Regions from separate parts of the Serratia ficaria genome, predicted to be linked through region 2. Evidence: predicted binding sites of a transcription regulator. Region 2 holds the regulator's gene; each other region holds the start of a gene.

Region 1 (3,970 bases), 1.6 Mb from region 2:
GGTGCGCAGCTGCGGCGTCACGGTATGGCGCACGTCTTCCACGCGGGCAAAGGCGGTGATCACCAGCGACAGCGGCGAGGTCATTTCGCGCTGTTCGTTGCCTTCCTGCCAGCGGGTTTTCATCGACATCGAGTCTTTGCCCACCGGGATGGTGATGCCCAGCGCCGGGCAGAGTTCTTCGCCCACCGCTTTCACCGCCGCGTACAGGCCGGCGTCTTCGCCCGGGTGGCCGGCGGCGGCCATCCAGTTGGCGGAAAGCTTCACGCGCTTCAGCTCGCCGATTTCGGTGGCGGCCAGGTTGGTCAGGGCTTCCCCTACCGCCAGGCGGCCAGAAGCGGCGAAGTCCAGCAGCGCCACCGGCGCGCGTTCGCCGATCGACATCGCTTCACCGTAGTAGCTGTCCAGGCTGGCGGTAGTCACCGCGCAGTCGGCCACCGGGATCTGCCATGGGCCGACCATCTGATCGCGCGCCACCATGCCGGTTACCGTACGATCGCCGATGGTGATCAGGAAGGTTTTTTCCGCGACCGCCGGCAGATGCAGCACGCGTTTGACCGCGTCGGCCAGGGTGATGCCCTCCCGCTGCACCGGCTGGCCCTGGGCCTGCAGGCTGGTGACGTCGCGCGTCATCTTCGGCGTTTTGCCCAGCAGCACGTCCAGCGGCATATCGATCGGTTGGTTGTCGAAGTGGCTGTCGTTCAGCGTCAAATGCCGTTCTTCGGTGGCTTCACCGATCACCGCATAAGGCGCGCGCTCGCGGCGGCAGATTTCGTCAAACTGCGCCATCTGCGCCGGGGCGATCGCCATCACGTAGCGTTCCTGCGACTCGTTGCACCACACTTCCAGCGGGCTCATGCCCGGCTCGTCGTTGAGGATGTCGCGCAGTTCGAAACGGCCGCCGCGGCCGCCGTCGCTCACCAGCTCAGGCATGGCGTTGGACAGGCCGCCGGCGCCGACGTCGTGAATGAACAGGATCGGGTTTTGTTCGCCCAGCTGCCAGCAGCGGTCGATCACTTCCTGGCAGCGGCGTTCCATTTCCGGGTTGTCGCGCTGTACCGAGGCGAAGTCCAGATCGGCGTCCGACTGGCCGGAGGCCATCGAAGACGCCGCGCCGCCGCCCAGGCCGATATTCATCGCCGGGCCGCCCAGCACCACCAGCTTGGCGCCGACGGTGATTTCGCCTTTCTGCACGTGGTCGGCGCGAATGTTGCCGATGCCGCCCGCCAGCATAATGGGTTTGTGATAGCCGCGCAGTTCGACGCCGTTGTGGCTGTTGACCTGCTCTTCATAGGTGCGGAAGTAGCCGACCAGCGCCGGGCGGCCGAATTCGTTGTTGAACGCCGCGCCGCCCAATGGGCCTTCGGTCATGATGTCCAGCGCGGTGACGATGCGATCCGGCTTGCCGAAATCCTGCTCCCACGGCTGTTCAAAGCCGGGAATGCGCAGGTTGGATACCGAGAAGCCCACCAGGCCGGCCTTCGGCTTGGCGCCGCGGCCGGTGGCGCCTTCGTCGCGGATCTCGCCGCCGGAGCCGGTCGCGGCGCCCGGCCAAGGGGAAATGGCCGTCGGGTGGTTGTGGGTCTCCACCTTCATCAGGATATGCGCGTCTTCCTGATGGTAATCATATTTGCCGTTGTCCGGCTCGGCGAAGAAGCGGCCGACCGGCGAGCCTTCCATGACCGCGGCGTTGTCCTTATACGCCGACAGCACGTAGTCCGGCGTCTGCTCGAAGGTGTTCTTGATCATTTTGAACAGCGACTTCGGCTGCTGTTGGCCGTCGATGACCCAGTCGGCGTTGAAAATCTTGTGGCGGCAGTGCTCGGAGTTGGCCTGCGCGAACATATAAAGTTCGATATCCGTCGGGTTGCGCCCCAGCCCGGTAAAGGCATTCAGCAGATAGTCGATTTCATCCTGCGCCAGCGCCAGACCTAGCCTGACGTTGGCCTGTTCCAGCGCGCCGCGCCCTTCACCCAGCACGTCCACCGCCTGATACGGCGCCGGTTGGTGATGCGCGAACAGCTGTTCGGCCTGCTGCAGCTCGCCGAAGACGGTTTCCATCATGCGGTCATGCAGCAAGGCGGCCAACTGTTGCCACTGGGATTCGGTCAGCGCCGGCGCCTTGACGTAAAACGCCAGGCCGCGCTCGAGCCGCACCACCTGCTTCAGGCCGCAGTTGTGGGCGATGTCGCTGGCTTTGGAGGACCAGGGTGAAATGGTGCCCGGACGCGGCGTCACCAACAGCAGGCGGCCTTCGGGGGCGTGTTCGGCGAGAGAGGGGCCATACTTGAGCAGGCGCTGAAGCTTGGCGTGTTCTTCGGCACTTAGCGGTGCGCTAACATCGGCAAAGTGGACGTACTCGGCGTAGATATCACTGACCGGAAGTTGAGCGTCCTGGCAGCGGGACAGCAGTTTGGTAATGCGAAAAGCCGACAAAGCGGGCGAACCACGCAGTATTTCCATAATCAAAGTTCTCTCGTCTTCGAAGCGACTGACTTCAGCGCTTCATTGGGCGCAACAGGGGAAAACGCGCGTCATTATAGAGAATCCGCGCCGCCGACGAAACCGTTTGCGTAGCTATTATTGATAAAAGCTTTCCGCGCCATCGAATTGTCATAACGTGTCAATAAAGTTGCACGCTGGCGTTTTGTTGCGCAAAATGCCCCGGCACTGGTGATTTAACCATAAGAAAAAACTGGGTTGTCATCGCCGGCGCGCCTGTGCCACCACTGGATAACTATTTGAAACGCCTTAAAATAAACTACATTCTAATCGGTGTTGTCACCCTGCTTCTGGCGCTCGCCCTGTGGCCCAACATTGCCTGGCGCAGTGGTCAGCAAGGGCAGCTCGAAGAGATCAAATCCCGCGGAGAGTTGCGAATCAGCACCCTGAACTCGCCGCTCACCTATTTCACCACCAAACAGGGGCCGGGTGGGCTCGACTACGAGCTGGCGAAACGCTTCGCCAACTACCTGGGGGTGAAACTGGTGGTGATCCCCCATCAGAATATCAACGATCTGTTTGACGATCTGGACGATAACGACGCCGATCTGCTGGCGGCCGGCCTGATCTACAATCGGGAGCGCCTCAGCCGCGCGCGCACCGGCCCGGCCTACTATTCCGTTTCCCAGCAGCTGGTATACCGCCTGGGCACCCCGCGGCCAAAAAGCTTTGCCGACATCAAAGGCAAGCTGGCGGTGGCCTCCGGCTCCGCGCACGTCAGCGCGCTGAAACAGCTCAAGCAGGATAAATACCCGGATCTCAGTTGGGAAGCCTCCAGCGATCTCACCTCCAAAGAGCTGCTGGAACAGGTCGCCGACGGCAAGCTGGACTATACCCTCGGCGACTCGGTGACCATCGCCCTGCTGCAGCGCATCCATCCGCAGCTGGCGGTGGCGTTCGACGTCACCGACGAAGAGCCGGTGACCTGGTATATGAAGCGCGGCAACGACGACAGCCTGTATGCGGCGATGCTGGATTTCTACAGCCAGATGGTGGACGACGGCACCCTGGCGCGGCTGGAGGAGAAATACCTCGGCCACGTCGGCAGCTTCGACTACGTCGACACCAAAACCTTCCTGTCGGCCATCGATTCGGTGCTGCCCAACTTCCGCCCGCTGTTCGAGAAATACGCCAGCGAGATCGACTGGAAGCTGCTGGCGGCCATCGCCTATCAGGAATCGCACTGGAATCCGCAGGCCACCTCCCCCACCGGGGTTCGCGGCCTGATGATGCTGACCCGCGCCACCGCCGACGGCCTGGGCGTCAACGACCGCCTCGATCCGGAAGAAAGCATCCAGGGCGGCGCGCTCTATCTGCAGCGGCTGATGGCCAAGGTGCCGGACAGCGTGCCCGAAGACGAACGCATCTGGTTCTCGCTGGCGGCCTACAACATGGGCTGGGGGCATATGCTGGACGCCCGCAAGCTGACCAAAACGCAAAAGGGCAACCCGGACAGCTGGGTGGACGTCAA
Region 2 (3,970 bases):
CCAAAATTAAGGTGACCCCACCGAAGAAGGGTTACAAAAAAGGCTACGGCCGCCACCGCAGTGCCGGGATGGCTACCGCCAAACTGGTGCACGACGATAAGCCGCTGAAGCTCAGCCCGGCGCATAAAAAACGCTATCAACACGCCAAGCAAACCGCCATGGCCAAGCTGATGGATCAAATGGGCAAGCCTTATCGCTGGGGCGGCAGCTCGCCGCGTACCGGCTTTGACTGCAGCGGCCTGATTTATTACGCCTATAAGGACGTGGTGAAAATCAAGATGCCGCGCACCGCCAATGAGATGTATCACCTGCGCGACGCCGCGCCCATCAAGAAAAGCGAGCTGGAAAGCGGCGATCTGGTGTTCTTCCGCATCAACAACCGCGGCGTGGCCGATCACGTTGGGGTTTATCTGGGCAACGGCAAATTCATCCAGTCGCCGCGCACCGGTGAAGAGATCCGCATCAGCCAGCTCGACAACGACTACTGGCAGAACCACTATATCGGCGCGCGCCGGGTCGTCACGCCGAAAACCATTCGTTAATACTTAGCGCGGCCGAAGTGGCCGGAGAACCTCCAGGCGTTGGCGAACGGGACGTTTGTTGCAGAAGAACGGGGATAACCGCGGGGAAAGCGACGAGGCGCAGCAAGCTGCGCCTGTTAATGCCGGGAATTCAGTTCAGCGCAGCGGTGAAGCTGAAGGCAATGATCACGGCCAGCGCACACAGGGTGGTGAACAGCGACATCTTCAGATCGGTATCCATTACTACTCCTTCTCAGATAGGCTTTCCCAAGGATAAAAGGCGTACAATTAGTACGTCAAATCATTTTCCCACAGTTCGCCAATAAAATCTTGTTATCATTTCCCGGTTTATAATGCCGATTACCTCTTCCCCTTTTGCTCAATATGCGACAAAATTCGCAGTTCACAACTGCGTACCGGCAACAATGCCCCTCCTGACCAGCGCTGAAGACTTCAACACATTAAAAACTCGGTTTTCGCTTCTCTGGAGAAGGATCTACGCAGGCAAACGATTAACATCACACTTACATGCTGCAACATGTGAGTTCAGGAGTCATTTCTTACATGGCAACGATTAAAGATGTGGCCAAACGCGCTGGCGTTTCCACCACCACCGTTTCGCACGTCATCAATAAGACTCGTTTCGTCGCCGAAGAAACCAAAGCGGCCGTATGGGCCGCGATCAAAGAATTGCATTACTCGCCGAGCGCCGTGGCGCGCAGCCTGAAGGTCAATCACACCAAGTCGATCGGCCTGCTGGCCACCTCGAGCGAGGCGCCCTATTTTGCCGAAGTGATCGAAGCGGTGGAGAACAGCTGCTACAGCAAAGGCTACACGCTGATCCTGTGCAACTCGCATAACAACCTGGACAAGCAGCGCGCCTATCTGGCGATGCTGGCGCAAAAGCGCGTCGACGGCCTGCTGGTGATGTGCTCGGAATACCCGGACCAGCTGTTGGGCATGCTGGAAGACTACCGCAATATCCCGATGGTGGTGATGGACTGGGGCGCGGCGCGCGGCGATTTTACCGACACCATCATCGACAACGCCTTCGAGGGCGGTTATCTGGCCGGCCGTTATCTCATTGAGCGCGGCCACCGCGACATCGGCGCCATTCCTGGGCAGCTGGCGCGCAACACCGGCGGCGGGCGACATCAGGGCTTTCTGAAGGCGATGCAGGAAGCCAATATCGAGGTGCGCGACGAATGGATCGTACAGGGCGACTTTGAGCCGGAGTCCGGTTACAAGGCCATGCATCAGATCCTGTCGCAGAAACAGCGTCCGACCGCGGTGTTCTGCGGCGGCGACATCATGGCGATGGGCGCCATCTGCGCCGCCGACGAACTGGGGCTGCGGGTGCCGCAGGACATTTCGGTGATCGGTTACGATAACGTGCGCAACGCCCGCTACTTCACGCCGGCGCTGACCACCATCCACCAGCCGAAGGAACGCCTGGGCGAAATGGCCTTCACCATGCTGCTGGATCGCATCATCAGCAAGCGCGAGGAATCGCAGGTGATCGAGGTGCATCCGAAACTGATCGAGCGCCGTTCGGTCGCCGACGGCCCGTTCGTCGACTACCGCCGTTAATCCCCGCCGCCGGAAGCCCGCCCGGCCTCCGGCGCCGCTTCGCTCAGCCATTCCTGATTCAGGGTTTCGCTGTCCCCCAGATAGTCCAGCAGCCAGGCCATCGCCGGCGACGGCTTATCCTGCTGCCAGGTCAGGCAGCACGGGCTGGCGGGAAAAGGCTGCTGCAGCTGCAGCGCCGCCAGCTCCCCGCGCCGCACCAGCGGCAACGCCCGATGGGCCGGCATCATGCCGACGCACAGCCCGGCGCACAGGCAGTCCAGCGCCGAGGTCCAGTCCGGCGCCACCAGCCGCCGTTGGTTGTCCAGCGTCCAGGTCACGCGCTTCGGCAGGCTGCGCGAGGTATCTTCCAGGCACAGCGAAGGATAAGGCCGCAGCTGGTCGTCATTCAGCGGGCCGCTCAGCAGCGCCAGCGGATGCTGCGGGCTGACCACGCACAGCCAGTTCATGTCGCCCATGTCGCGGAAGGCGAAGCCGCCGCCGACCGGCACCGCGCGCGTTGCGCCGATCGCCATCTCCGCCCGCCCGTCGACCAGCGCATCCCACACGCCGTTAAACACCTCCGGCTGCATCAGTAATTCGACATCGGGAAAGTGACGATAGAAATCCAGCACCAGCTGGCGACTGCGCTGCGGTTTGACGATGATGTCCACCGCGATTTTCAGCTGGCCGCGCCAACCGTTGGCCACCTGCTGGCACTGGCGGCGGGTGTCGAGCATTTTTTTGATGACAACCCGCGCATCCTTGATGAACAGCGCGCCGGCCGGCGTCAGTTCCACATCGCGATGGCGCCGTTCAAACAGCGGCACCGCCAGCCATTGCTCCAGCTGACGCACGGTATAGCTGACCGCCGAGGGCACCCGGTGCAGCTCCTGCGCCGCCGCGCTGAAACTGCCGGTGCGGGCCACCGCGTCCACGACTTCCAGAGAATATTCAGACCACATCGTCTTGCCTTCAATTTTTTTAACAGCAGTTTGCAAATATTACCGTTTCACAAGCAGAGATCCAGCCGGATACACTTGCCGGCGCTAAAAACCTGCGACAACAAAATACCAACGAGAAATACCATGCGAAATTCCTTTGGCTTTATGTTCTATCTCGCCGGCCTGAGCATGCTGGGTTATCTGGCGACCGACATGTACCTGCCGGCCTTCGGCGCCATGCGGGAAGAGCTGCAAATTTCCGCCGGCGCCATCAGCGCCAGCCTCAGCATCTTTCTGGCCGGCTTCGCCTTTGCGCAGCTGCTGTGGGGGCCGCTCTCCGACCACCTGGGCCGCAAGCCGGTGCTGCTGATCGGCCTGGCGCTGTTCGCCCTCGGCTGCCTCGGCATGCTGTGGGTGCAAAATGCCGTGCAGCTGTGGTCGTTACGCTTTATTCAGGCGATCGGCGTCTGCTCCGCCGCCGTTACCTGGCAGGCGCTGGTGGTCGATCGCTACCGCGACGGCAAGGCCAACCGCGTGTTCGCCACCATCATGCCGCTGGTCGCGCTGTCGCCGGCGCTGGCGCCGCTGCTGGGCGCCTGGCTGTTGAACCACGCCGGCTGGCGGATGATCTTCGCCGTGCTGCTGGGCATCGCCCTGCTGCTGCTGCTGCCGACCCTGCTGCTGAAAGAAAGCGCCAGGCCGCAGCCCATCGCGGCCGAAAAGAACCGCGGCGTCAGCTTCTGGCAGCTGTTGAAATCCCCGGTGTTCAGCGGCAACGTCGCCATGTTCGCCGCCTGCTCGGCCGGATTTTTCGCCTGGCTGACCGGTTCGCCGTTTATCCTCGGCGACATGGGCTACGGCCCGAACGATATTGGCCTGAGCTATGTGCCGCAAACCCTGGCCTTCCTGTTGGGGGGCTATGGCTGCCGCACCGCGTTA
Region 3 (3,970 bases), 1.1 Mb from region 2:
CGAAGCCTGATCTAATGCAAGGTTAAGGCCATGCTTTGCCGACTCTGCCGATGGAAAACGGTGAAAAATCAGCGTTCGGCATGAGTGTTATAATATAACAAATTTAGTTTTTCCACAGCCGGCGCGCGGTTTAGCCGCTGCTGACTCGCTCTGGGAGATATGTTATAAGGTCGGTCTGAATGTTCACTCGCTCTACGTGACGTCTCACTTCATCTTGTTAGGACTAAAACTATGGTTACTTTCCACACCAATCACGGCGACATCGTTATCAAGACCTTTGCTGACAAAGCGCCGGTTACCGTTGAAAACTTCCTGAACTACTGCCGCGCAGGCTTCTACGACAACACGATTTTCCACCGTGTCATCAATGGCTTCATGATCCAGGGCGGCGGTTTTGAGCCTGGCATGAACCAGAAAGCCACCAACGCGACCATCAAGAACGAAGCCAACAACGGTCTGAAAAACACCATCGGCACCCTGGCAATGGCGCGCACCAACGATCCGCACTCCGCCACCGCGCAGTTCTTCATCAACGTGGCAGACAACGACTTCCTGAACTTCCGCGGCGAAAACGCGCAGGGTTGGGGCTACTGCGTATTCGCAGAAGTGGTTGAAGGCATGGACGTGGTCAACAAGATCAAAGGCGTGAAAACCGGCCGCAGCGGCATGCACCAGGACGTGCCGGTAGAAGACGTCGTGGTCAACAGCGTTACCGTCAGCGAGTAATCGCGGCTGCATGAGTACGCTGTTCATCGCAGATCTGCACTTGTGCGCACAGGAACCGGCAATCACTGCCGGTTTTCTGCGTTTTTTACGGCGTGAAGCCGTCCACGCCGACGCGCTGTACATCCTCGGCGACCTGTTTGAAGCCTGGATCGGCGATGACGATCCGGAGCCGCTGCACGGTGAAATCGCCGCGGCGCTGAAGGCGCTGCAGCAGACCGGCGTGCCCTGCTACTTCATCCACGGCAACCGCGATTTTCTGTTGGGCAAGCGCTTTGCCCGCGCCAGCGGCATGCAGCTGCTGCCGGAAGAAAAAGTGCTGGAACTGTACGGCCGCAAAATTCTGATCCTGCACGGCGACACCCTGTGCACCGACGATCAGGCCTACCAGCAGTTCCGCCGCAGGGTGCACAATCCGCTGATCCAAAAGCTGTTCCTGGCCCTGCCGCTGCGCTGGCGCCTCAAGATCGCCGCCAAAATGCGCGCCCGCAGCCAGCAAACCAACCGGTACAAGTCGGAAGCCATCATGGACGTCAACCCGCAAGCGGTTGAGCAGGCGATGCGGCGCCACGGCGTGCGCTGGATGATCCACGGCCATACCCATCGGCCGGCGGTGCATCGGCTGAGCCTGAACAACGGCGAAGCCCACCGCGCGGTGCTGGGCGCCTGGCACGTTGAAGGCTCGATGATCAAAGTCAGCGCCGACGCCGTCGAACTGATCCAATTCCCGTTCTAACTCCCTGACTTGCCGCGCGAGTGAAAAAATTCGCGCTTTCGACGGCGAAAACCGGCGACGCAACCGTTTTCCTCGCCGTGCGCTCATGGTATGCTCTACGCCCTCATTCGGCCCCTGCGGCCGACGCTTGCACAATCACAGGAGCCTTACACCCATGGGAGCCAACGCCGCTTCAGCCACCCCCGCTGAGGTTAAAATCGCAATTGTAATGGGATCGAAAAGTGACTGGGCCACCATGCAGTTTGCCGCCGAAGTCCTGACCATGCTCGATGTCCCCTTCCATGTCGACGTCGTTTCCGCTCATCGCACGCCAGATAAACTGTTCAGCTTCGCCGAACAGGCCAGCGCCAACGGTTTTGACGTGATCATCGCCGGCGCGGGCGGTGCGGCGCACCTGCCGGGCATGCTGGCGGCGAAAACCCTGGTTCCGGTGCTGGGTGTGCCGGTACAAAGCGCCGCGCTGAGCGGCGTGGACAGCCTGTATTCCATCGTTCAGATGCCGCGCGGCATCCCGGTCGGCACCCTGGCGATCGGCAAAGCCGGCGCGGCCAACGCCGGGCTGCTGGCGGCGCAGATCCTGGCGCTGCACGACGGCGCACTGGCGCAGCGTCTGGCGGACTGGCGCCGCGCGCAGACCGAAGACGTGCTGAACAACCCGGATCCGCGGGAGGAAGCATGAAGCCGGTTTGCGTACTGGGCAACGGCCAGCTGGGGCGCATGCTGCGCCAGGCCGGCGAACCGCTGGGCATCGCCGTTTATCCGGTCGGCCTCGACGCCGAGCCGGAGGCGGTGCCTTATCAGAACAGCGTCATCACCGCCGAGATCGAGCGCTGGCCGGAAACCGCCTTAACCCGCGAGCTGGCGACCCACGGCAGCTTCGTGAACCGCGACATCTTCCCGCGTCTGGCCGATCGCCTGACGCAAAAACAGCTGCTCGACCAGCTCGGCCTGGCCACCGCGCCCTGGCAACTGCTGGCGAGCGCCGCCGAGTGGCCGCAGGTATTCGCCACCCTGGGCGAACTGGCGATTGTCAAACGCCGCGTTGGCGGTTACGACGGCCGCGGCCAGTGGCGCCTGCGCCCGGGCCAGCAGGCTGAACTGCCGACCGACGCCTACGGTGAATGCATCGTCGAACAGGGCATCAACTTCTCCGGCGAAGTGTCGCTGGTCGGCGCGCGCGGCCACGACGGCAGCGCGGTGTTCTATCCGCTGACCCACAACCTGCATGAAGACGGCATCCTGCGCGCCAGCGTGGCGCTGCCGCAGCCCAATCCGGCGCTGCAGCGGCAGGCCGAGCAGATGCTGGCGGCGATCCTGAACGAGCTGAACTACGTCGGCGTGATGGCGATGGAGTGCTTTATCGTCGGCGATCGCCTGCTGATCAACGAGCTGGCGCCGCGGGTGCACAACAGCGGCCACTGGACGCAAAACGGCGCCTCCATCAGCCAGTTCGAGCTGCACCTGCGCGCCATCCTCGGGCTGCCGCTGCCCAAGCCGGTGGTGAGCACCCCTTCGGCGATGGTCAACCTGATCGGCACCGCGGTGGATCCGCAGTGGCTGGCGCTGCCGCTGGTGCATCTGCACTGGTACCAGAAAGAGGTGCGCGCTGGCCGCAAGGTGGGCCACCTGAACCTGAACGATCCGAGCGCCGCCGCCCTGCGCCAGACGCTGCAGGCACTGGCGCCGCTGCTGCCGGACGAGTATCAGAGCGGCCTGGCCTGGGCGCAGCGGAAGCTGGCTTAAGGTCGGTCGCCGACGAAAGGAAAAGGGTTCAGTTCGCATTCAGAACTGAACCCTTTTTTGTTGCCGCAGAGATCAACGCGAGCCGATTTTACGCAACGGTTTGCCGGCCATCAGATTGCGTTCGATATGTTCCAGCGAGATATTTTTGGTTTCCGGGATCAGCGCCAGCGTGATGAAGATAAACAGCACGTTGAGCGCCGCGTAAACCCAGAAGGTGCAGGCGCTGCCCAACGAATTGAGCATGGTCAGGAAGGTCGCCCCGACGATCATGTTGGCGATCCAGTTGGTGGCGGTAGAACAGGTAATGCCGAAATCGCGGCCTTTCAGCGGCTGGATCTCCGAGCACAGCACCCAGATCAGCGGGCCGGCGCTCATGGCGAAACCGACGATAAACATCAGCAGCATGATGATGGCGAAGTATTGCGTCGCCGGCGTGCTCATGCCGAGGCTCATCATGGTCCCCAATGCGCCCATGCCCACCGCCATTACGATAAAGCCGAGGATCAGCGTCGGTTTACGGCCCCAGCGGTCGACCAGGCCAATCGCGATAAAGGTGGCCAGCACGTTGACCAACCCGACGATCACCGTCCCCCACATCTGCTGCTCGGTGCTGGCGAAGCCCGCCAGGCCAAATATTTTCGGCGCGTAATACATGGTGACGTTCATGCCGGTGAACTGCTGCATCACCTGCAACAGAACGCCAAGGAACACCGCGCGGCGGAAGTTTTTATTGTCTTTGAACAGCGCCCAGCCGCTCTGCTTCAGCTT

Evidence for each region. Region 2 encodes PurR, which represses purine synthesis genes. Its sites were predicted from a motif close to CANGCAAACGTTTGCNTG; they were not measured.
Region 1: the regulator PurR is predicted to act here: its motif matches at 2,556-2,573, upstream of purL (phosphoribosylformylglycinamidine synthase).
Region 3: the regulator PurR is predicted to act here: its motif matches at 1,516-1,533, upstream of purE (5-(carboxyamino)imidazole ribonucleotide mutase).

Annotation. Positions count from the first base shown of each region.
Region 1 covers NZ_LT906479.1:3,990,922-3,994,891, forward strand. Annotated here, with positions in the region: gene purL (phosphoribosylformylglycinamidine synthase) at 1-2,460, opposite strand, end outside; gene mltF (membrane-bound lytic murein transglycosylase MltF) at 2,739-3,970, shown strand, end outside.
Region 2 covers NZ_LT906479.1:2,380,695-2,384,664, reverse strand. Annotated here, with positions in the region: gene CKW09_RS11295 (C40 family peptidase) at 1-542, shown strand, start outside; gene cydH (cytochrome bd-I oxidase subunit CydH) at 673-762, opposite strand; gene purR (HTH-type transcriptional repressor PurR) at 1,086-2,111, shown strand; gene punR (DNA-binding transcriptional activator PunR) at 2,108-3,052, opposite strand; gene punC (purine nucleoside transporter PunC) at 3,176-3,970, shown strand, end outside.
Region 3 covers NZ_LT906479.1:1,268,337-1,272,306, reverse strand. Annotated here, with positions in the region: gene ppiB (peptidylprolyl isomerase B) at 232-726, shown strand; gene lpxH (UDP-2,3-diacylglucosamine diphosphatase) at 737-1,459, shown strand; gene purE (5-(carboxyamino)imidazole ribonucleotide mutase) at 1,614-2,138, shown strand; gene purK (5-(carboxyamino)imidazole ribonucleotide synthase) at 2,135-3,202, shown strand; gene CKW09_RS05930 (sugar porter family MFS transporter) at 3,275-3,970, opposite strand, start outside.